Myxococcus xanthus: one gene and its partner. The protein of the gene in region 2 interacts with the protein of the main gene of each other region in a pairwise test. Links are inferred from orthologs where the notes say so. Each region holds a gene or a part of one and is shown on either strand. Other genes may lie near its edges.

The links.
Region 1: the proteins of serC (region 2) and selB interact in binary tests that used the Escherichia coli proteins (3 or more experiments, as listed by UniProt). The link is inferred for Myxococcus xanthus from one-to-one orthologs.

Annotation. Positions count from the first base shown.
Region 1 is NZ_CP017174.1:1,320,076-1,327,853, reverse strand. What follows is about bases 4,470-7,395. They hold selB (selenocysteine-specific translation elongation factor), read right to left. Parts: upstream 6,928-7,395; coding sequence 5,011-6,927; downstream 4,470-5,010. Other genes in these bases: BHS09_RS05640 (phosphoribosyltransferase), read right to left, coding at 6,947-7,395; BHS09_RS05650 (ATP-binding protein), read right to left, coding at 4,470-5,014. Outside these bases: BHS09_RS05660 (GNAT family N-acetyltransferase), read right to left, coding at 1-575; BHS09_RS05655 (sigma-54-dependent transcriptional regulator), read right to left, coding at 1,077-2,525; more of BHS09_RS05650, read right to left, coding at 2,522-4,469; more of BHS09_RS05640, read right to left, coding at 7,396-7,639; BHS09_RS05635 (Leu/Phe/Val dehydrogenase), read right to left, coding at 7,770-7,778. UniProt on the Escherichia coli protein: Translation factor necessary for the incorporation of selenocysteine into proteins. It probably replaces EF-Tu for the insertion of selenocysteine directed by the UGA codon. SelB binds GTP and GDP.
Region 2 is NZ_CP017174.1:6,245,670-6,258,037, forward strand. The notes cover bases 5,254-8,155. They hold serC (3-phosphoserine/phosphohydroxythreonine transaminase), read right to left. Parts: upstream 7,298-8,155; coding sequence 6,209-7,297; downstream 5,254-6,208. Other genes in these bases: BHS09_RS25400 (GlsB/YeaQ/YmgE family stress response membrane protein), read right to left, coding at 5,254-5,435; BHS09_RS25405 (chalcone isomerase family protein), read right to left, coding at 5,610-6,167; BHS09_RS25415 (RNA polymerase sigma factor), read left to right, coding at 7,457-8,032; BHS09_RS25420 (hypothetical protein), read left to right, coding at 8,039-8,155. Also shown: BHS09_RS25375 (hypothetical protein), read right to left, coding at 1-1,821; BHS09_RS25380 (SDR family NAD(P)-dependent oxidoreductase), read right to left, coding at 1,880-2,035; BHS09_RS25385 (hypothetical protein), read left to right, coding at 2,114-2,578; BHS09_RS25390 (hypothetical protein), read left to right, coding at 3,610-4,005; BHS09_RS25395 (PA0069 family radical SAM protein), read left to right, coding at 4,127-5,164; more of BHS09_RS25400, read right to left, coding at 5,187-5,253; more of BHS09_RS25420, read left to right, coding at 8,156-8,851; BHS09_RS25425 (caspase family protein), read left to right, coding at 8,862-10,505; BHS09_RS25430 (carboxypeptidase-like regulatory domain-containing protein), read left to right, coding at 10,505-11,629; BHS09_RS25435 (hypothetical protein), read left to right, coding at 11,634-12,368. UniProt on the Escherichia coli protein: Catalyzes the reversible conversion of 3-phosphohydroxypyruvate to phosphoserine and of 3-hydroxy-2-oxo-4-phosphonooxybutanoate to phosphohydroxythreonine. Is involved in both pyridoxine and serine biosynthesis.

The DNA of each region.
Region 1 (7,778 bases), 4.9 Mb from region 2 along the record:
GGAGACACCGCGAAGAAGGGATACAAGAGAGGCATGGAGGCGCGCAGGTCCATCATCCCCAACCACCGGCGTGCAGGTGTTTGGGGGTCGACGAGCCCCAGCAGCCGGTGCGAGTCACTGGCCGCGAAGCCCGCCAGTTTGCCGGGAATCATCCCGAAGGCCTCCGTCAGCGCGCCGCAGTCCTCCAGCGACACCGGCACCACGGCCCCGTCCGGTGACGCGGGGGGGAGCGCCGCCAGGTGCGCCCGCGTCACCCGCAACGTGGTGGCCTCGCGCGCCGGCCGCATGCCCAGCGAGGTGTAGAGCGCGAGCGCGGGCACGTTGTCCCGCTTCACGTTGAGGCCCCAGCGGGTACATCCTTGTGCGCGCAGGTGGTTGGCCAGGTGCGACATCATCCGGCGCCCCAGGCCCTGCCCCCGGGCGGACGGCGCCACCACCAACTGCAACACGAACCCGAAGTCCCCCAGGGCCTTCATCACGGAATAGGCCGCCACGCCCTGGGGGCCCTCCGCAACCAGGGAGAGTCGGGCGAGTTCCGCCGCCCACACGGGCTCGGAGGGAGGGGGATCATCCACCCCAAGTTCAAGAAAGAGCCGGGCGAAGACAGCGTGGTCTTCCGGCCGGCCAGGACGCAGCACCCACTGAGATTCAGTTGAACCCACCTGCGCTTCCCTTCGTCGCGAACTGGCTCGGCTTACAGACGCGGAAAAGAAGGCGGCCCGACACCCCAAAGAGGTGCCGGGCCGCGGGTCTTCTCAAGGTGACTCACCGGAAGTGCTGAAGGGGTGGGGGGGAACCGCCTTCAGCCTCGCTTCGATGTGTCCCGCGTGTTCCTTTAGCAGTCGCCGTGCCAGCCGCCTCGCGGGGAGAAACTCTAGTTTTCTCAAGCACTTGAAGAACTAACTGACGCTCCCCCTGCCCCACCGCTCCATTTCATGGCTGCAATGGAGTTTCAGAAGTGAAAAAGACGAGTAAATTCAGACACTTGCCTTTTTCACCTATGAACCCGTCCATTTCGGATCTGAATCCATGGCCGCGGGAAAGTTACATGGGTGAGCCTTCCCCCGACTCCAGGGCTATTCCCGGGCCAGTTCGCTGGGCGGACGCAGGTTGAGCCGCTTCATCTTCCGCCAGAGGGTGGTGGAGGAAACGCCGAGTTCATCGGCGACGCGCGCCAGGTCCACCCCGTGCCGCTCCAGGGCTTGGGTGATGGCGTGGCGCTCCGCCTCCTCCACCACCTGGGCCAGCGTGGGCCCCGCGCTGGCGTTGCGCCCGAGCGCCCCGCCCTGCCCGTCCAGGAAGGCGACGCTGGGGGTGCCATGGGCCGGCGTCATGCGGCCCTGCCGCACGGGGAAGTCCTCGGGCAGCAGCTCATCGCCCTCCGCGAGCGCTGCGGCCTGCTCCACCAGGTTCTCCAGCTCGCGCACGTTGCCGGGGAAGCCGTAGCTCATCAGGTGTGCCACGGCGGCGGCGGACAGGCGCTTGGGGTTGGGGCTGCGGGCATTGGCCCGCTCCAGGAAGTGCTCCGCCAGCGCGGGCACGTCCTCCAGGCGCTCGCGCAATGGCGGCACGCGGAGGGCCACCACGTTGAGGCGGTAGTAGAGGTCCTGCCGGAAGCGCTTGTCGCGCACCTCCAGCTCGATGTCCCGGTTGGTGGCGGCGACGATGCGCACATCCACGCGCAGCGCGGTGGACTCACCGACGCGGCGGACCTCTCCCTCTTGCAGCGCGCGCAGCAGCTTGGACTGGAAGGTGGGGCTGGTCTCCGTCACCTCGTCGATGAAGAGCGTGCCGCCGTCCGCCTCCTCGAAGAGGCCCCGGCGGGACTTCACCGCGCCGGTGAAGGCGCCCTTGGCGTGGCCGAACAGCTCACTCTCCAGCAATGACTCGCTGATGGCCGCGCAGTTGACGGGCACGAAGGAGCGGGCCTTGCGGCGGCTGTGCGCATGGAGCGCGCGCGCCACCAGCTCCTTGCCCGTGCCGCTCTCGCCCTGGATGAGGACGGTGGCGTCGCTCTGCGCCACGCGCATCAGCCGCGTGGTGAGCTCGCGCATGGCGGAGCTGCGCCCCACCAGGGCGGACAAGCCGTGGCGCTGGTTGAAGTCGGTGGTGAGGTTGTCCACGTCGCGCAGCAGGCGCGCGCGCTCCAGGGCGCGCTCCACGCGGTAGCGCAGCTCGCTCTCCTTGAAGGGCTTGGTGACGTAGTCGTAGGCCCCCAGGCGCATGGCCTCCACGGCGCTCTCGATGGAGCCGAAGGCCGTCATCATGATGACCTGGAGCCGGGGTGCCACCTCCAGCGCGCGCCGCAGGAGCGTGAGCCCGTCCATGGGCTCCATCTTCAGGTCCGTCAGCAGCAGGTCGATGCTGCCGCTGGCGAGCTGGGCCAGGGCCTCCTCGCCGGTGGCGGCCTCGAAGACGGTGTAGTTCTCCGCCCGCAGCAACAGGGCGGTGGTGGCGCGCATGTTGCGCTGGTCGTCCACGACGAGGAGCCTTCCTCGGGTCGGCGGAGTGTTCGCGTCGGTCATGGGAAGGACGGAGGCTGCGAGAACGGCAGCCGGAAGGTGAAGGTGGTACCGCGCCCCGGGATGCTGTCCACGGCGATTTCGCCCCGGTGCTCCTCGAGGATGCGCCTGACGACGGCCAGCCCCAGGCCGGTGCCCTGGGCCTTGGTGGTGAAGAACGGCTCGAAGACGCGGTGGAGCAGCTCGGCGGGGATGCCCGGGCCCTGGTCCACCACGTCGATGCGCAGCTGCTCGCGCCCCGCGTGGGCTTCACGGCGCGCGCGAACCTGCACGAGTCCACCCTGCGGCATGGACTGGATGGCGTTGACCGCCACGTTGACCAGCGCCTGTCGGATGAGGCGACGGTCCATGGGTACCGGCGGCAGGCCGGGCTCCACGTCGGATTGGATGCGGATGGAGCGGTCCGCGCCGCCGCCCTGCATCCGCGCGGCCTCCAGCGAATCCTGGAGCACGCGTCCCAGGTCCTCCTGCTGGAGCACCGGGTCCCTGGGACGCGTGTAGTCCAGCAGGTCGCCGACGATGCGATTGAGCCGGTCGCTCTCCTCCCCCAGGATGTCCAGCAACATGGCCGCGTCGCCGCCCGGCACCAACAGCCGGCGCAGCGAGGCCACCGCGTTGAAGATGACGCCCAGCGGGTTGCGCACCTCGTGGGCGACAATCGCGGACAGCTCGCCCAGCGCGGCCAGCCGCTCGCGCTTCACCATCTCCGCGCGCGTGGCGGCCAGCTCCGCGTAGCTGGCCCACAGTGACTCGTACAGGCGCGCGTTGGCGATGGACAACGCCAGTTGGCCACACGTGGCCTCCGCCAGCTCGATGAGCTCCGGACCGAAGGCGCGCGGGCCCCGCGTGTCGTCCACCACCACCACGCCGATGAGCTCCTCGCGCGAGGTGAGCGGCAGCGCCAGCAGTGCCTTCTCGTCGAAGCGGTGCGCGAGCTCCGGGTTGAAGCCTCCGTCCGCGGCGGACACGTCCTCCACCGCGATGGGCCTGCGCTCACGCGCCACGCGCGCCGCCAGGCCGTCTCCATGGAGGGGCAGCACCACCGTGCGGAAGTAGTCGCGGTGCGCGATGGAGGCCGCGGCGCCGCGCAGCAGCCGGGCGCCCTCGTCGTACAGCAGGATGTAGCAGTTGGACACGTCCAGCAGGCGGACGAGGAAGTCGGCGGCCACGTCCAGGATGCTCGACGTCTCCAGCACGCCGGACGTGGTGCGTGCCAGGTCCAGCAAGAGGCGCGTCTCGGCCAACTGGCGCGAGGACTCGGCCCGCAGCCGGCGCTGCTCCAGCAGCGTCACCAGCAACTCAGACAGCGTGCCCAGCAGGCGCAGGTCCCGTTCGTCGAAGGGCCTCCCCGGCGCGCGCAGCACCTGGAGCATCCCGCACACCTCGCCGCCGCGAATCAGACACACCGCCGCGCCCGCCCCCAACCGCCCTCCGGACTGCTCCGCCAGTGGAGCCTCGTCCGCGGACGAGGACAGCGCGCCCTCCGCGCCACACGACAGAACACCTGTGAGCCGGCGCGCGTCCGCCGTGTCCTGAAAGCCCACGTGGGAGGACAGCGTCAGCGTGACTTCGGGAGGCGTCGAGAGATGCAGCGCAGCGGCGTCCGCCTGGAGCAGCGACGCGACGCGCTCCAGGAAGTCCTCCTGCGTGGGTGGAGACGGCTGCGCGACGAAGCGCGCCACCTGCGCCACCGCTTCCATCTCCCAGCGACTGCGCGCGCTCTCCGCCTGCACGCGCGCGTCCGCCAGCGCGGCGCCCACCACCTTGGCGAAGAGCATCAACACCGAGCCGTGATGCGGCGCCACCCACTGGCCCTCCACCCACAGCACCTCGGCCTGGGGGCCGCCCACGGGCAGGTAGACGTGGCTGGGAGCGGCCTGGTCCGCGCCGCCGAAGACGGGGCGCCCGTCCGCGAGCGATTCCAGCCCCAGGCGCGCATCCTCCGGCAGTGGCTCCCCGTCCCGGGACAGCAAGCCCTCGCCCTCCCAGCGCAGCAACCGGGCCCGGAAGCCCGCGGCCTCCAGTCCCTTCAAGGCGACGCGGCGGACGGCGTTCTCCGAGTGCGCGGACACCAGCCCCGCGGACGTCTCCACCAGCCGCTCGGCCACCGACATCTCCGGCGGCCGGTTCTCCATGGGCACGCAGTTGAGCAGCAGGCCCCCTCCCCCGCGCTCCAACACGAAGCGGGACGCGGTGACGGCCACCTCGCGCGCCACGCCATCCGCGCAGGGGACCTGGAAGAGCTGGGAGCCTTCATGGAGCGGCGCACCGGCCTCCACCCGCCAGTAGCGCTCGACCACGCGGCTGCGGTCCTCTGGCTGGATGAAGTCCATGACGGAGCGGCCCTCCACCTGGGCGCGTTGCAGGCCGAGCAACGCGACATACGCGTCATTGGCCACGAGCACCCCTCCATCCACCACCGCCAGCATGGGGTTGCGGAAGGTGTCGATGAGGGCGCGAAGCTCCGCCTCGCTGTAGCGCTTGGTACTCATCCGCGACGCAGCACCCGCTTCTCTCCTACCCGGAGCGTGACCTTCTCCCGGTCGAAGTATTCGGACAAGGGGATGACGAACTTGCGGCTTTGCCCCACCATCTCCTTGAAATCCTGGGTGGTAATCTCCTTCTTCTCGCGCAGGTGGGCAACCAGGCGCTCGCGCAGGGACGCCAGCGCCCCGGCCGCGAACCACAAGCCCTCCGAGACGCGCACCGCCGCCCCCTCCACCACCATGACGCCCAACAGCTCACGCAGCCGGGAGGCGGGAAGCTGGAGCTTCTGCTCCAGTTCGGGAAGCGAGGGAGGCGCCAGGGCCGCGGCGGACAGCTCTGCCGCCAGCCGCGCCCGAGCGGCGGTGTCCCCCAGGCTCAACGTGCGGCCGCGCCCCTTGAGGCGCACCACGTCCCGCTCCAACTCCACCCGGCCTCCTTCCACCAGGACCTGCAACACCCGCAGAAACGCCCGCGCGTCCAGCGCGGAGGACAGCCGCCGCCGCAGCTCCTCGCGGGACAGGCCTTCGCGCAGGGGCTCGCGCTCATGGAAGGTGGCCAGCAGCGACAGGGCGCGGCCCTGCAACGCCTCGAAGACATCGCCGGAGAGGTACAGCCGCCGCTCCCGGTCGATGAGGAGCGCGCCGCCCCGCGCGCCCAACAACTCCAGCGCGCGCGTGAGGACCCGAGGCCCTAGCGCCGAGCGGCCGAACAGCTCCGGCTGCGTCAGCCCGCGATAGCCCGCCTGCCGTAGCAGCCAGGCCACCTGCCCCGCCGGGTCCGCCTCCAGCAGGGGCACCACCGCCGACGCGCCGCCTTTGCGCCGCTTCGGCGGGGAGATGGACAGGATGCGGCCTCCCGCCACCGTGGCGCCTCGTCCCGGAAGGGCTCGCGCGCCGCGCAGGATGAAGCGCTGGCCCACCAACGCACCCACGGAGGTGCCCAGGCGCAGCTGCGCCAGCGTCGTCTCGCCGGGCTCCAGTCGCTCCACATCCAACAGCGCCACCGTGGCCTCCACCTGCGCGGTGCCCAGGTGCAGCAGCAGCTTCGAGCGACGAGGCAACGGGGACGGAGCCGCGGGCAGCAGCGTCAACTCGACGTCGAGCATGCGCGTCTCCGACAGCTCGCCCGCGCGCACCAGCACCATGCCCCGGTGCAACGCCTCCGGCTCCACGCCGGTGAGGTTCACCGCCGCGCGCTGTCCCGCCTCCACGGCGGACACCGCGTCGCCATGCCGCTGCACCCCGCGCACGCGCAGCGGACCGGGCAGTCCGGGCAGAAGCGATACCGCGTCATCCACCGACAGCGCTCCCGACAGCAGCGTGCCCGTCACCACCGTGCCAAAGCCCTTGATGGTGAACACGCGATCCACCGGCAGGAAGGCGGGCCCCTCCGAAGGCCGCTCGGGCAGCGCCTCCGCGGCCCGGGTGAGCGCGGCGCGCAGCGCGTCCAACCCTTCCCCCGTTCTGGCGGAGCAAGCCACCACGGGCACCGACTCCAGGAAGGTCCCCACGGTGAGCGCGGCCAGGTCGGCCTCCACCAGCGCGCGCCACTCCGGGCCCAGCTCCGCCAGCGTGTCCGACTTGGTGAGGGCGATGACGCCGGCCCGCACGCCCAGCAGCCGGCAGATGTCCAGGTGCTCGCGCGTCTGGGGCATCACGCCCTCGTCCGCGGCCACCACCAGCACCACCATGTCCACGCCGCCGGCGCCGGCGGCCATGGCCTTCACGAAGCGCTCGTGGCCCGGAACATCCACCACGCCGGCCACGGTGCCGTCATCCAGCGTCAGGTGGGCGAAACCCAGCTCCAGGGTGATGCCGCGGCGCTTCTCTTCCTTGAGCCGGTCGGTGTCGATGCCGGTGAGCACCTTCACCAGGGACGTCTTGCCATGGTCGATGTGGCCCGCCGTCCCGACAATCATGGCGTCACCGCGCCAAGGCTCATGCGCCAGCCTTGTCCGGGTCCTCGTCGAAGCGCGCGTCGCCGGTGGAAGGCTCGTAGTCCCAGGGGAAGACCATGAGCGAGGCGCTGGAGAGCGCGGAGTAGTCCGGCGAGAAGCCACCAGGCTTGGTCATCAGGCACGCGGTGGCCACCTTCTTCGCGCCCGCCTCGCGCGCCAGGGCGGTGGCCAGCTCCAACGTGTCACCGCTGGAGGCCACGTCGTCCACAATCAACACGCGACGGCCCTTCAGCTCCGCGGGCATCTCCCCAGCGAGCTGCGGCGTTTTCGAGGTGCGAGGCGTGGAGCTGCCCCGGTCCCTGCTGCGGCGACTGATGCGCACGGGGAAGAACGGACAACCGAGCGCCCCCGCCAGCGCGCCGCCCACGAAGACGCCGCCGTGGGCCACGCCGACGACCACCTGGGGTTCAAAGGTCTCCTGGATGGAACCCGCCAGTTGCTGGACCGCGCGGTCGAACTCCTTCCAGGTCAGCTCCTTCACGCCGCTGGACGCGGAGCGGCCCCGGGACTGGTCCTTCCCCGTCGGCTGGCGCGGCGCCTCCACCTGGGGCGCCAGCACGAGGTCTTCGGGAATGGAGACGAGCTTCTCCGCCTGCGTCCGCGACGACTTCGACGTGGGGGACTTCTTCGAAGAGGCCTTCTCGGTGGGCTTGCTCTGCCGCTTGGTCGCCACGGCGCTGAACTCCGGCTGGGGTGTGTGTGCGGCCCCGTCATACTCCGAGGACCGCACGGTGGCCACATCCGGCCACACCCCAGACGTCGCCTTTGTCTCGCGGCAACACACGCACTGCGTGCGTGAGCGCTCAGCCGGC
Region 2 (12,368 bases):
GTAGTGCAGGCTCCGCCAGCGCCAGCCGCCAGCAACATGCGCGGCCCCAGCGATGACCAGCCCCGTCAGCACCTGGGGCCACGGCGAGGCGGCGCTGCCCACCTGGCTCACCAGGGGCATTGCCACCAGCGACCCAAGGATGGTCCAGGCGAGCAGGCGGATACGTCGTCCCGGAAAGGCACTCCAACGCGCCAGGAGCATCAAGCCCGCGGTCGCCACCGTGCCGCCGAATACCCACCAGCCCGGCTCCGTCGGCGCCTGCGTGCGAGCGGACAAGGCTCCGGCGAGGAGCGTCGTCATCACCATGAGGTGGACCAGGGCCCCCCGCCGTGGCTCCAGCAGGAAGAAGACACCCGCCGCGATGAGTGGCGCGAGCGCCGAGGCAAAGTCGACCTGGAAGTCCCCTCCCGGCTCGATGGAGAACGCACCCAGCGCGCCCACGACCGCGCCACTGGCGAGCACCGCGTAGGCCACAATCTCCAGCACCGGACTCACGCGCGGATGGGCCTCGCGAGCGGCGTCGGTGGTCGCGGCCACGGCGATGACGGTGGCCAGGGCCTGGGCCCACAGCGTGAGGCCCGCGAACAGAGCGCTACCTGGCTCCAGGGCGTCGAAGCCCGACGGTGCGCTCACCACACAGAAGACGGCGAGCCACAGCGCGCCATAGAGCGCGGCGCTCGCGCTGACGAGCGCCGTGTTTCCCTCCGTCGCCTTCCGTGCGCGCCATACAGTGGCGGCCAGGGCCAGGACACCCACGGAGGCACAGAGCGTGCGCAGCCAGGGCGCGTCCTCGAGCGCCATCAGTGGAAGCCCCGCGAGCAGCGAAGGCAGGAGCGCCAACCCCAGGGCCGCGGCGGAAGTGCCATGCAGCAGCCGTCCCGCCGCCCTCAGCGGCACCAGGCCCAGCGCGGCGACGCCAAGCGCCACCGAGGCACCGAGCCCAGATGACAGGGCGAACAGTGACGACAGCGCGATGAAGGCGACGGGGAGCAACGCGAGGCCAATGCCCGCGAGCACGCGGCCGACCGGCATGGAGCGCCGGGACAGGAACACACCGAGCCCGATGAAGGCCGCGTGGTACCCCCACAGGGCGCCCGTGACGAGGAGCTGGCGCGGGACGCCACCAAGCGCGCGCCAGGCCTCGCGCACGCCCATGAGCGAGCCGCCCAGCACCAGCATCGCGCCGAGGAACCACCAGATGAACTCCTGGAACCGGGGAGTGCTCTCCGGCCGTGCATCGAGCGCCACGACGGCCTCGAGCCCTCCGCTGAGCGGGCCTGACGCATCCCGGTCGAAGTACGTCTGCCCGGAATCCAGCGCCGCGCCCAGGTCGTCCTCTCCCGCCTCCGAGCCAGGCCGGAGCCCACGACGCTTGCGCGCCTTCTGCTCCCGCTCCGCCTTCGCGGCTTCGTCCAACGAGCGCGCGAGCGCCGCACCCCAGCCCCACAGCCGCCATTCTCCCCCGTTGCGAAGCGAGGTCGCGACGCCATCCGCCCAGGCCTCCGCGCGGGTCGCCGCGTCCACGGGAGGGACCGCCTTCGCTTCGAAGAAGTCCTGGGCGGGTGCCTGCTCGCCCTCCTCGGCCTTCGGCGCTCCGGGGTCAAGGCCATCCGCGCCATGCGTGAGGGACTCTGCGAGCCGGGCCGCGGTGACGACATCGATGAGCGCGCTGGCCTGCCAGCCTTCGATGTGACGCCGCAGGCTCTCCCTGACGAGTGCGTCGAGATTCGGCTCGGTGGCGGGCACGAGCGGGGCACCACACTCCTGACACATGGCCCCCGAGGCCACGTCACGGAGCCGAGCGCAGGCTTGGCAGATCATGATGTGACAGCATAGCCCCAGTTCCATGAGACCTGCTTGATGCCCGGCGCCCTACCCCTCAGCGCAAGAGCGAGCTGACGCCGCCATCCGTAATCATCGAATGGCCGGTGACGACGACGCGGGTGCCCTCTCGCGCGAAGTCGAGCGCCGCCGCTCGACCGATGCCCGGGTTGCCACCCGTCACCAGAACGACCTTGTTCTCGAACGTCTTCATGGATTGGACCCACCTTGCAGCAAGGTGTTCAAATACTTGTCCGACCCGAGCGACCTCGCTCGTCGAGCACGCCCACGGATGCCTCGCGAGCCGCCCATCGTCCTTCCCGTTTCACTGCCGCTGCTCCGGCATGCGAACCCGTGGGCGCTGCTTCTCTCCAAGGAGGAAGGCTATCCACTCTCCACCGCCGCCCTCCTCTCAGAGCGCTATGCCCTGAAAAGCGACGAGAAGCCCTTCGTACGAGAGCTGCTCAATCGCAAGCGGAACCTGTGGGTCTTCCGCTGTGACCAGCGCCGCTTCGCCGGAGACTTCGTCGTCGTGGACATGGCGGAGCCCCGTCCCGCTCGACGCCGGGTAGTGGTGCTCGACCTCAAGATGGGGGCGCCCCTCGTCCTCGGCGGCGGTGGTGCCGGCATGCAGCTCACCCATGCCCAGGATGCGGTGAACGGTGTCGCTGCACGCAAGGGCCTCATCGCACCGGGCACGCCCTACGTACTGGCCACGGGTGGAAAGGACGCCATGCTCGCGTATCTGCGGGCGTGACCTCTCCAGGCGCGACGCTGCATTCTTTGAAGTGCCATTCAGCACCCACAATGAGGCGGTCCACATGGAACTCTCTCCAGGAAGCAAGCGAGGCAGTTCGCGACGGAGCAGATGTGAATGCAGCCGACGAATACGGTGAAAAACCCCTAACGGAGTCCGTCGCAGTCGGAGCAGGAGTTCAAACATCAACGAAACTCGTCAAATATCTACTCTCCCAAGGAGCGCTCCTTGCAAATGAGAACTCCAGGACGGGTTCTGGAACATCGATTCATCGCGCGACAAGAAGCGGGAGCATCGAGAACTCTACTCAAGAAAGATGGACACGCAGCCCTTTCGCAGTTTGACGTTCTCGGCCTCACGTCACTGGCAGTCGCCATGTTCAACGATTCGATTGAAACAGCACGGCTGCTGATTGATGCCAAGTCGCCGCTCAACATACGTGACAAGGAGGAGCTAGGAGATCCGGCGCTGCCCCATGCGGTAGGGAATCACAACGCGGCCCGCATGCGCTTGATGCTAGGATTCCCCAGCCGGGAAGATGAGGCCCCCCGGTCAAGCAGGCGTACATTCAGGCCAAGGACATCGTGGGTGGAGTCCTGTCCGCTGGACTGCTTCTGGTAGGCTGGTGGAGCAGATGCGAGCATGGGCGAGGATGCGCTGCCCTTCTGAGGCAACGATTCGTACTGGATTGACTTCTATTCAGACGCGAGCCTCACGCGGTTGGCCGGCGTCAAGTCCTGTAGTTGTTACGAGACGGCACACATCTCCGGACGGCAGACGGCGTTCTGCCGTGACGGACTTCTACTCCGTCTGTCGTTAGCCTTCGTCTCCGTGGGCTCCCAGCGCCCGGCCCTTTCACCTGATAGGGCCGGGTCGTTCCGTCGATGACACAGACACCGCAATGCGTCATCCAGCGACGCAATCCGTTTCAACCCACCGGGTGTCAGAAACACACCATTTACACTAAGTGAAAACCCCCATACACACCGCGTGTCTCCAATTCGGAGACAACTCGCAATGAGGGGGAAGTCATGAAGAAGCTCAATACGTTGGGAGTTGTGGGTCTGCTGTCTCTAGCTGCCGTTGGCTGCGGTGGGGAGTACACGCCGGAGGACGAGCAGGCCATGCAGCAGCCTGAGCTGAGCGATGTGGAGCAGGCCATGGAGTCCGCGTGGATTGACGCTGGTCAGACGCGCGATTTCTCGACCTGGCTGTTCGGCGTGACGCCGTTCTCCATCCAGAACGTCGGTACCGCCCCCACGTCGTATTACGCGTACTGCGGGAGCAACAACATCTCCGGTACCGTGGGTGTCGGCCAGACGCACAGCAACCTGAACCTCAACTGCGCGTGGCCCGGGGCGCGGCTCTACGTGAGCAACACGAGCGGCACCGTCGGCACCCACAAGCTCTACGTCTGGACCTGGTAGCGCGCTGTTTCAGCTGCCCACCATCCGGATGATGCACTGGGGGAACTCTCTGCAGGGGGTTCCCCTTTTTCGTTGTCGCTCGCCCCTTGACTGAACGTGCTTTCAGGCCCACGGTGGGCACATGAAGGCGCGTCCCATCGACAATCCGCCCAACCCCTGGGCGAGCACCGCGGTGGAGTACCTGGACGAAATCCCGCCGTCCAAGCTGGAGGTCTTCGAGGACCACAGCCGGCAGGTGCTGTCGCACAACGACAGCCCGGACGTGGGCTTCAGCTGGAGCGTCAACCCGTACCGGGGCTGCCTCCACGCCTGCGCGTACTGCTACGCGCGGCCCACGCACCAGTACCTGGACATGGGCGCGGGCACCGACTTCGAGACGAAGCTGGTGGTGAAGCCCCGGGCGCCGGAGCTGCTCCGCGAGGCCTTCGAGAAACCCTCCTGGAAGGGTGAAACCGTCGTCTTCAGCGGCGTCACCGACTGCTACCAGCCGCTGGAGGCCTCCTTGCGGCTGACGCGAGGCTGCCTGGAGGTCTGCGCCGAGTACCGCAACCCGGTGGGCATCATCACCAAGGGCGTGCTCGTCGAACGGGACTTGGACGTCCTCCAAAGGCTGGCCCGGGACGCGCGCCTGTGGGTCAGCATCAGCCTCCCCTTCCACAACGCGGAGCTGGCCCGGGCCATGGAGCCCTATGCCGCCTCTCCCATGCGCCGACTGCTGACCATCCGCCGGCTCACCGAGGCGGGCATCGACGTGGCGGTGTCGGTGGCCCCCATCATCCCGGGCCTCAACGATGAGGACATCCACCGCGTGCTGGCCGCGGCGCGTGAAGCCGGCGCCACCCGCGCGCACCACATCCTGGTGCGGCTGCCCGGCCCGGTGAAGGACGTCTTCGCGGAGCGGCTGCGCGCGAAGCTGCCCCTGCGCGCGGAACGGGTGCTCCACCGCATCCGGGAAACCCGCGGCGGGGAGCTCAACGACAGCCGCTTCAAGCACCGGATGCGCGGTGACGGCCTCTACGCGGAGACCATCCACCGCCTCTTCCACACCGCGGCGCGCAAGGTGGGCATCCGCGCCTCGTACATCACCGAGGACGCCCCGGACACCTTCCGGCGTCCGGAGCGCAAGCCGCCGCCCACGCCGCAGCTCAGCCTCTTCTGAGCGCGCACGCGGGCGGCGGGCGTCATTTCCGGATGGCTTGGACGATGGAGATGAGGATGACGGAGCCCACCGTCGCCACCAGCAGTGACCAGAGGTTGAAGCCCGTCACCCCGGTGCCGCCCATCAGACTGAAAACCCAGCCGCCAATCATGGCCCCGACGATGCCGGTGGCGATGTTGGCGAACATGCCCATGCGGGCGTTGGTGCCCTTGATGATGCTGGCCAGCCAGCCCGCGATGCCACCCAGCACCAACCACGTACAGATACCCATGACGACCTCCTTCGTGCCCTCCGGTTGCTATCAGACCTCCCGCCCTCGCGCAGCGGCCGACCGCCCTCCTCATGTACGCACGGGCCGTGGACGCATTGCATCCGGCCCCTGAAACGACGACGCCCCGTGCCTCGCTCGGAGACACGGGGCATCCGCGGCGCGCGCGTGTGTCGCTCAGTCCTTGCCGAGCATGCCGTCGCGCAAGCTGCCATCCACCGGGCTCTTGCCCACGAAGACGGAGAAGAGCGCGTCGGAGAAGTCCTTGCCCTCGACGGAGATCTCCTTGCCCGTCTTGCTGGACACCTGCGTGCCCTGGCCGGGGATGTACGTGAGGATGAGCTCGTCACCCTTCTTCACGTCCGGGATGGCCGCGTTGAAGGTGTCCAGCTTGGGCTGGAGCTCCGGCAGCTTGGAGCCCGCGTTCTTCTTGAAGCCGTCGCCAATGGCATCGACGATGGTCTTCTTGTCCAGATCCCTCAGCATGTACATGCGCACACGCTTGATCTGGTCCGAGCTGATGATGGCGGCGCCATCCTTGGACGGCGTCTCCAGATAGAGCCCCGCCGTATAGACCTTGAACACCAGCTTGCTGCGCAGGCCCACGCCGTTGAGCTTCAGCTCCTTGCCGGCAACGGACGCGGTCTCCGGGTACTTCACCCCCGCAACCTCCTTGGCGAAGGCCGGAACGGCGAACATCAGGGACAGCACGACGGCGGTCAGCGAGGCTTTCATGAATCCTCCGGGTGTGGGTAATCCGTGCGGTTGGACGCAGCCTACCCGCGTGTCTTCACGAAGTGGTCCATGAAGGCGGCCAGCGTGCGCACATTCTCCACGCTCACCGCGTTGTACATTGAAACGCGGATTCCTCCGGCCGTCCGGTGCCCCTTGAGGCCCACCATTCCTTGCTGCTTCGCGTCAGCGACGAAGGCCGCATCCAACGCATCCGAGGGCAACTGGAAGACAGCGTTCATCACTGAACGGGACTCGCGCTCCACCGGCGCGCGGTAGAAGTCCGGGTATCGGTCCACGGCCCCATAGAGCAACGCCGCTTTTTCCCGGTTCCACTGCTCCAGCTGCGCGAGGCCCCCCACCGACTGCACCCAGGCCAGGACGTTGCGCACCAGGTAGACGGCCAGGGTGGGCGGCGTGTTGTAGAGCGAGTTGTTCTCCGCGTGGGTGGTGTAGCGGAAGATCTTCGGAATGTCCGTCCGGCCCCGCGCGATGAACGCCTTGTCAGCCACCACCAGCGTCACGCCGGAGGGCCCCAGGTTCTTCTGCGCGCCCGCGTAGATGAGGCCGAAGCGGCTGACATCAAAGCCCTTCCACAGGAAGTCCGAGCTCATGTCCGCCACCAACGGCACGTTCCCCACGTCCGGGAAGGTGTGCCACTGGGTGCCAAAGATGGTGTTGTTGCTCGTCAGGTGGACATACGCCGCGTTCGAGTCGAGGCGCAGCTCATCCTGGCGGGGCACCCGCGTGTAGCGCTTGTCCGGCCGCGCCGTGCTCACCGCGACGCGCGGCGTGCCGTAGTACTTCGCCTCGTCGAAGGCCTTCTCGCTCCACACGCCCGTCATGAGGTAGTCCGCGCTGGCGCCGGGCGGCAGGAAGTTCATCGGCACCTGGGCGAACTGCTGGGAGGCGCCGCCGGTGAGGAACAGGACCTGGTGGGTGTCGGGAATCCCCAGCAGCCGGGTCAACAGGGAGACGGCTTCGTCGTGGACCCCCTCGTATTCCCGTCCCCGGTGGCTGTGCTCCATCACCGACATGCCGGAGCCCTGGAAGTCGATCAGTTCGTCCCGAGCCCGCTCGAGGGCCGGCAGTGGCAGTCCGGCCGGGCCGGCGTTGAAGTTGATGACGCGCATGGCAGTGTCCCTTCTTGAAATGAACGGCCGCGGAGACATTCTTCCCCCCAGCGCCCCCCCGGGTGCCAGCGAGAAAAAGGTTGCCCGCCTGCTTCCATGGAGACGGTGGCGTCCACCGGCCCTGTGGCCGGCGGGTCTTTGCGAGGGTCTGGAGGACAGGTGGCTGCGTCGGAGGGACTGACGGAGTGGGTGCGGCGGGCATCGCAGGGGGAGGCGTCTGCCTACAGCGAGCTCTACCGGCGCACGCGTCCCCTGGTGACGCGGCTGGTGGGCGGCTTCGCCCAGTTGGACGCCGACGAGGTGGAGGACGTCATCCAGGAGACCTTCGTCCGGGCGTTCCGGGCGCTCCCCCGGCTGAAGGAGCCCGGGGCCTTCGAGTCATGGCTGCTGTCCATTGCCCGAAACCGGGCCCGGACGCGGCTGGAGCGGAAGTCCAGCACCCGGCGGCTGGAGGAGGACGTGGCGGACCCGGAACCGGAGACGGTCCCCCACATTCCCGAGGCGCTGCAACTGGAGCGTGACATCGCGGTGGTGCGGCGGCTCATCGCGGAGCTGCCCGAGGGCGAGGAGAAACGGACGGTGCACCTCTTCTACGTGGAGGGTGAGCTGTCCGCGCGGGAGATTGCGGAGAAGCTGGGCGTGGGAAAAAGCGCGGTGACGATGCGGCTGGAGCGGTTCCGGTCTCGAATCAAGCGCGAGCTGCTGCGGCGAGTCCTCGCCGGCCGGTGGGAGTGAGTGTTCATGAAACACCTGGACGATGGCGCACTGAGCGCCCTTTCCCGCCGAGAGCCCGAGGCCGTGGCGTACTTCGCCGGACACCTGGCGCACCCGTGTGAGACTTGCGAGGCGTTCCTCGCCACGCACCCGGGCCCGGGCCTGCTCGACGGTCAGGCGGACTCGCTGCTGCTGGGGCTCGCTCCAACCGGCGCGTCCGCTCCGCCCCTGGATGAAGTGGGTCTGGCGCGCGTGCGGCGCGCGCTGCGAACCCATCGGCCCGCGGCCGGGCGCTGGGGAATGATCGCCGGCGGTCTTGCCGCGTGCCTGCTGGCGGTGGTGTTGCTGCCCCGCATGCGGGGGGCGGGTCCCTCCGGCCAGGAAGGCTCGGCGGAGGAATGGACGGGTGAGAAGGGACGCCTGGCGCGCATCGCCCTGGAGCTGTCGGTGGTGGCACGCGACAGCGCGGGAGGACTGCGGCGCCTGGACCCGGGCAGCCCGGTGAAGGATTCGGATGTGCTGCTCCTGCGCTACCACGCCACCGAGGCGGGCACCGCTCTGCTCTTCGAGCAACGGCGGGGCGAGGCGCCGGAGCTGCTGGGCCAATTCCCCCTGGTCGCGGGCACCCATGACCTGCAGGGGCCGCAGGGGCTCGCGGGCGTGAGCCTCGCGGGCGAGGCCGGCCCGGTGACGCTGTGGCTGGTGGGCTCCACCGGTTCGCCGCCCGAGGCCGCGGCGGTCGGTGAAATGTTGGAGGGAAGAAGCGGCGCGGGACTCCAGGGCTCACTGGCCATCATCCGGTTCGACGTGAGCGTGCGAAGCAGCCAGAATCGTCCCTGAACGGTTCCACGTGAGGCGACTCCTTCCCATCCTGCTGGCCTGTCTGGCCGCGTGCGCGACGCCCTCCTCCTCCGGGGAGAAGGGCGGACTGGTGCCGCTGAAGCTCGATGAAGCGTCGCTGTCCAGCGCCTACAAGCCGCGCCGGATGGCCCTGCTGGTGGGCATCGCCTCGTTCGACGACCCGCGCTGGAAGGAGCTGCGCTACACCGGCAAGGACGCCCGTGATTTGGGCGCCGCGCTGAAGGACCCCGCGCGCGGCGGGTTCGACCAGGTGCGTGTGCTCACCCGCCGCGAGGAGACGACGCGAAAGGCCATCCTCGCGGCGCTCCGGCAGCTCAAGAAGGAGGCGAACCGCCCCGATGACGTGGTGGTCGTCTACTTCTCAGCGCACGGCACGCTGGCGCGCGACGCGAAGGGCGAGCTGCGGCGCTACCTAGTCACCCGCGACGCGGCATACCGGGACATCCCCCAGACGGCGCTGAGCATGGACACGCTGAAGGCGGAGTTCGACGGGCTGGCCAGCCGGCGCCGCATGCTGGTGCTGGCCACCTGCCACAGCGGCAGCGGCAAGTCGTTGCTGCCCAAGGAATTGAAGGCGGAGCTGGAGGGCATCAAGTCCGGCTTCTACACCCGGCCGCTGGAGGAGTCGTCGCGCGCGTCCATGGTGTTCGCCGCCTGCGACTGGGGTGAGACGGCGCGAGAGGACGAGAGCCTGCGCAACGACATCTACACCCACTTCCTCATCGACGGCTTGAGCGGCGCGGCGGACCGCAATGGTGACGGCGCCGTCACGGCCACCGAGGCCCATGACCACGCACGCCGCCGCACCTTCGCCTTCACCGAGGGGCGGCAGCGGCCGTCGGCGGAAATCCTGGAAGTGGGCGCGGACCCCGTGGTGCTCTCCGGCAGCATCACCCGGACGGGCCGCCCCGAGCTGTTCTCCTACAACCCGCGCCTGGACGGCTTCACGCTCAAGGTGGACGGCGAGGCGCGCACGGACCTGCCCGGCGGCGCGGCGGTGACACCCGGCAAGCGGACGGTGGAGCTGACCAAGGGCGACGCCGTCCTCATGCGCCGTGACGTGGAGGTGGGACAGGGGGACCGTCTGCCCCTGGAGCGGCTGCTGGCGGAAGCCTTCCCGCGGCGTTCGCTGTCGCTGCTGGGCGGCATCTTCAGCTTCGCGGACGCCCGCAGCCGCACCGAGCTGCTGCCCATGTCCCCCGAAGTCGCCCTGTCACTGCGGCTGGAGGACCAGCCGCTCCAGGATTTCGGACTGCTCTTCGACGTGGCCTTCAGCACTGGCAACCGGGCCCTGCAGCTGACGCCGGGCAGCGAGGTGCCCTTCCGCTACACCACCGTCTCTGCCGGAGCGGCCCTTCCCTACCTGTGGCGCTGGGAGCGGCTGACGTTGTTCGCGGGGCCGCGTGTGGCCGGCCTGTACCTCAGGCGGTCCTTTGACGTAGAGGCTGCCGCCAACGGGCAACGGTTCTTCACCGTCAGCCCCGGCGTGGTGGGCGGCATCGTGTGGCGGGTGGGTGAGCGGCTGGAGCTGATGTCACAGGCCCAGTTCATGCTGACGTATGTCGTTGTGGATGGGCAGGGGCAGGCCGTGGGTTTCACGGGTGGCTGGGCCGGCGCGGGATATCGTTTCTGATGCGCTCGACGTTTCACATCGCGGTAGCCACCCTCCTGGCCTGCTGCGCCGCGGGCTGCGGCAACCTGGAGAACGCCCCCTTCCGGGTGGGCACCGTGCATGGGCAGCTCACGGAGAGCGACCCCTCGGTGGCCATGGTGTCGCTGGTGGACCAGCCCGGCGTGAGCAGCCATGTCGACGCGGACGGGCGATTCACCCTGGAGGACATCCCCACGGGGATGGCGGAGCTCTTCATCGTCGCCACGGCCGAAAAGGCCGCCCGCGTCCAGGTGCAGGTGCTGGGAGGCCAGTCCGTCCAGGTACAACCGGTGGCGCCCACGCCCGCGGGCTTCCTCGACCTGCGCGTGAAGACGACCAACGGCTTCCGGCTGTCCGCGGCGGAGGTGTCCGTGAAGGGCACGCCCTTCCAGCGGCTGCTGCTGGACGCGAAGGGGCGGCTGCGCGTGGGGCCCCTTCCGGACGGCTGCTACACGGTGACGGTGACGGCCCTGGGCTTTCCGGCCACCCAGGTCGAGGACTGCGCGGGCCCAGGCGAGAAGAAGGAGCTCAAGGTCGACCTGGAGGCGGACGAGTCGCTCCTCGAACAGGGCTGCCAAGAGATTGGCTGCGAGGAAGGCCTGGTGTGCGCGCCGAACAAGAAGTGCCTGGAGTGCTTCGGCAACTCGCAATGCGGCGCGGGCCTGACGTGCAAGGGCAATCGCTGCGAGGGCCCCGGTCCCCTGTGCGCGCCCTGCACGGGCGACTGGCAATGCGCCGCTGGGACGCACTGCGAGGTGCTGCCCGAAGGAAGCGCCGCGTGCGTCGCCCGGTGTGGCGACGACGATGACGCCCCCCCCACGGCCCAGGCCTTGTCGGTCGACGATTACTCGGCGCGGTGCGCGCCGGGCTTCACCTGCCAGTCCGGGCGGTGCTTGCCAGATGCCGCGAACTTCGCGGGCTGCCATGCCCTGCGGCGGATGGACGCGCCCTGCACCGACGACGCGAACTGCCACGAGCTGGGACTGCCCGGCGGGCGCTGTGTCAGCGGGGCCTGCACGGTGCCCTGCGCAACGGACCGTGACTGCCCGGACACCCGGTGGTGCGTGACTTCATCGGCGGGCCGCGTCTGCCAGGTCGGGACGTAACACCGTGGCGAGCCAAGGCACCCCGCGGCTCCGCCTCATCCTGGTCACCCTGTACACCGTCACGACGTGGGGTTGTGAGCCGGCCCCCCGCCATCCTTCGACGGTTCACAACACCCCTCCCCGGCTCGAAGTCAGCCCCACCCTGGACATCACCCCGCTGCGAGTGGGCCAGGCCGTGGAGTTCGTGGCCTCCGTCGAGGATGCGGAGGACGGCGCCGCGCTGGGCGCCAACGTGCTGTGGGTGTCCTCCGTCGAAGGGCAACTGGCCCGCGGCGCACGCGCCACCCTCGCCTTCAGCGAACCGGGAGAGCAGCGGCTGACCGCCTCGGTGGTGGACGCCGGTGGACTGGCCGCGAGCGCGTCACTCCACTTGAACGTCCTCGCGCGGGGCGCTCCCGTGGCCACCGTGCTGCGCCCCGCCCCGGGCAGCACCTTCAACCTCGGCGAGGTGTTGGGCCTGGAGTGCGTGGCGATGACGGAGCGTGGCGCGCGGCTCCAGGGGCGCGCGGTGCAGTGGACGTCCGCCCTGTCCGGGCCGCTGCCTGCCGGCGACGTGGTGCGGGCAACCCTGTCCGTGGCCGGCGAGGACAGCCTCCGCTGCACGGCGGTGGACTCCGCCACGGGTGTCTCCGCCACCGCCGCAGTGCGCGTCACCGTCCGCGCCACGCGCGCTCCCAGCGTGCGCATCCTCCGGCCCGAGCCCGCGGAAATCTTCGTGAAGCAAGGCGAGGCCCCACCC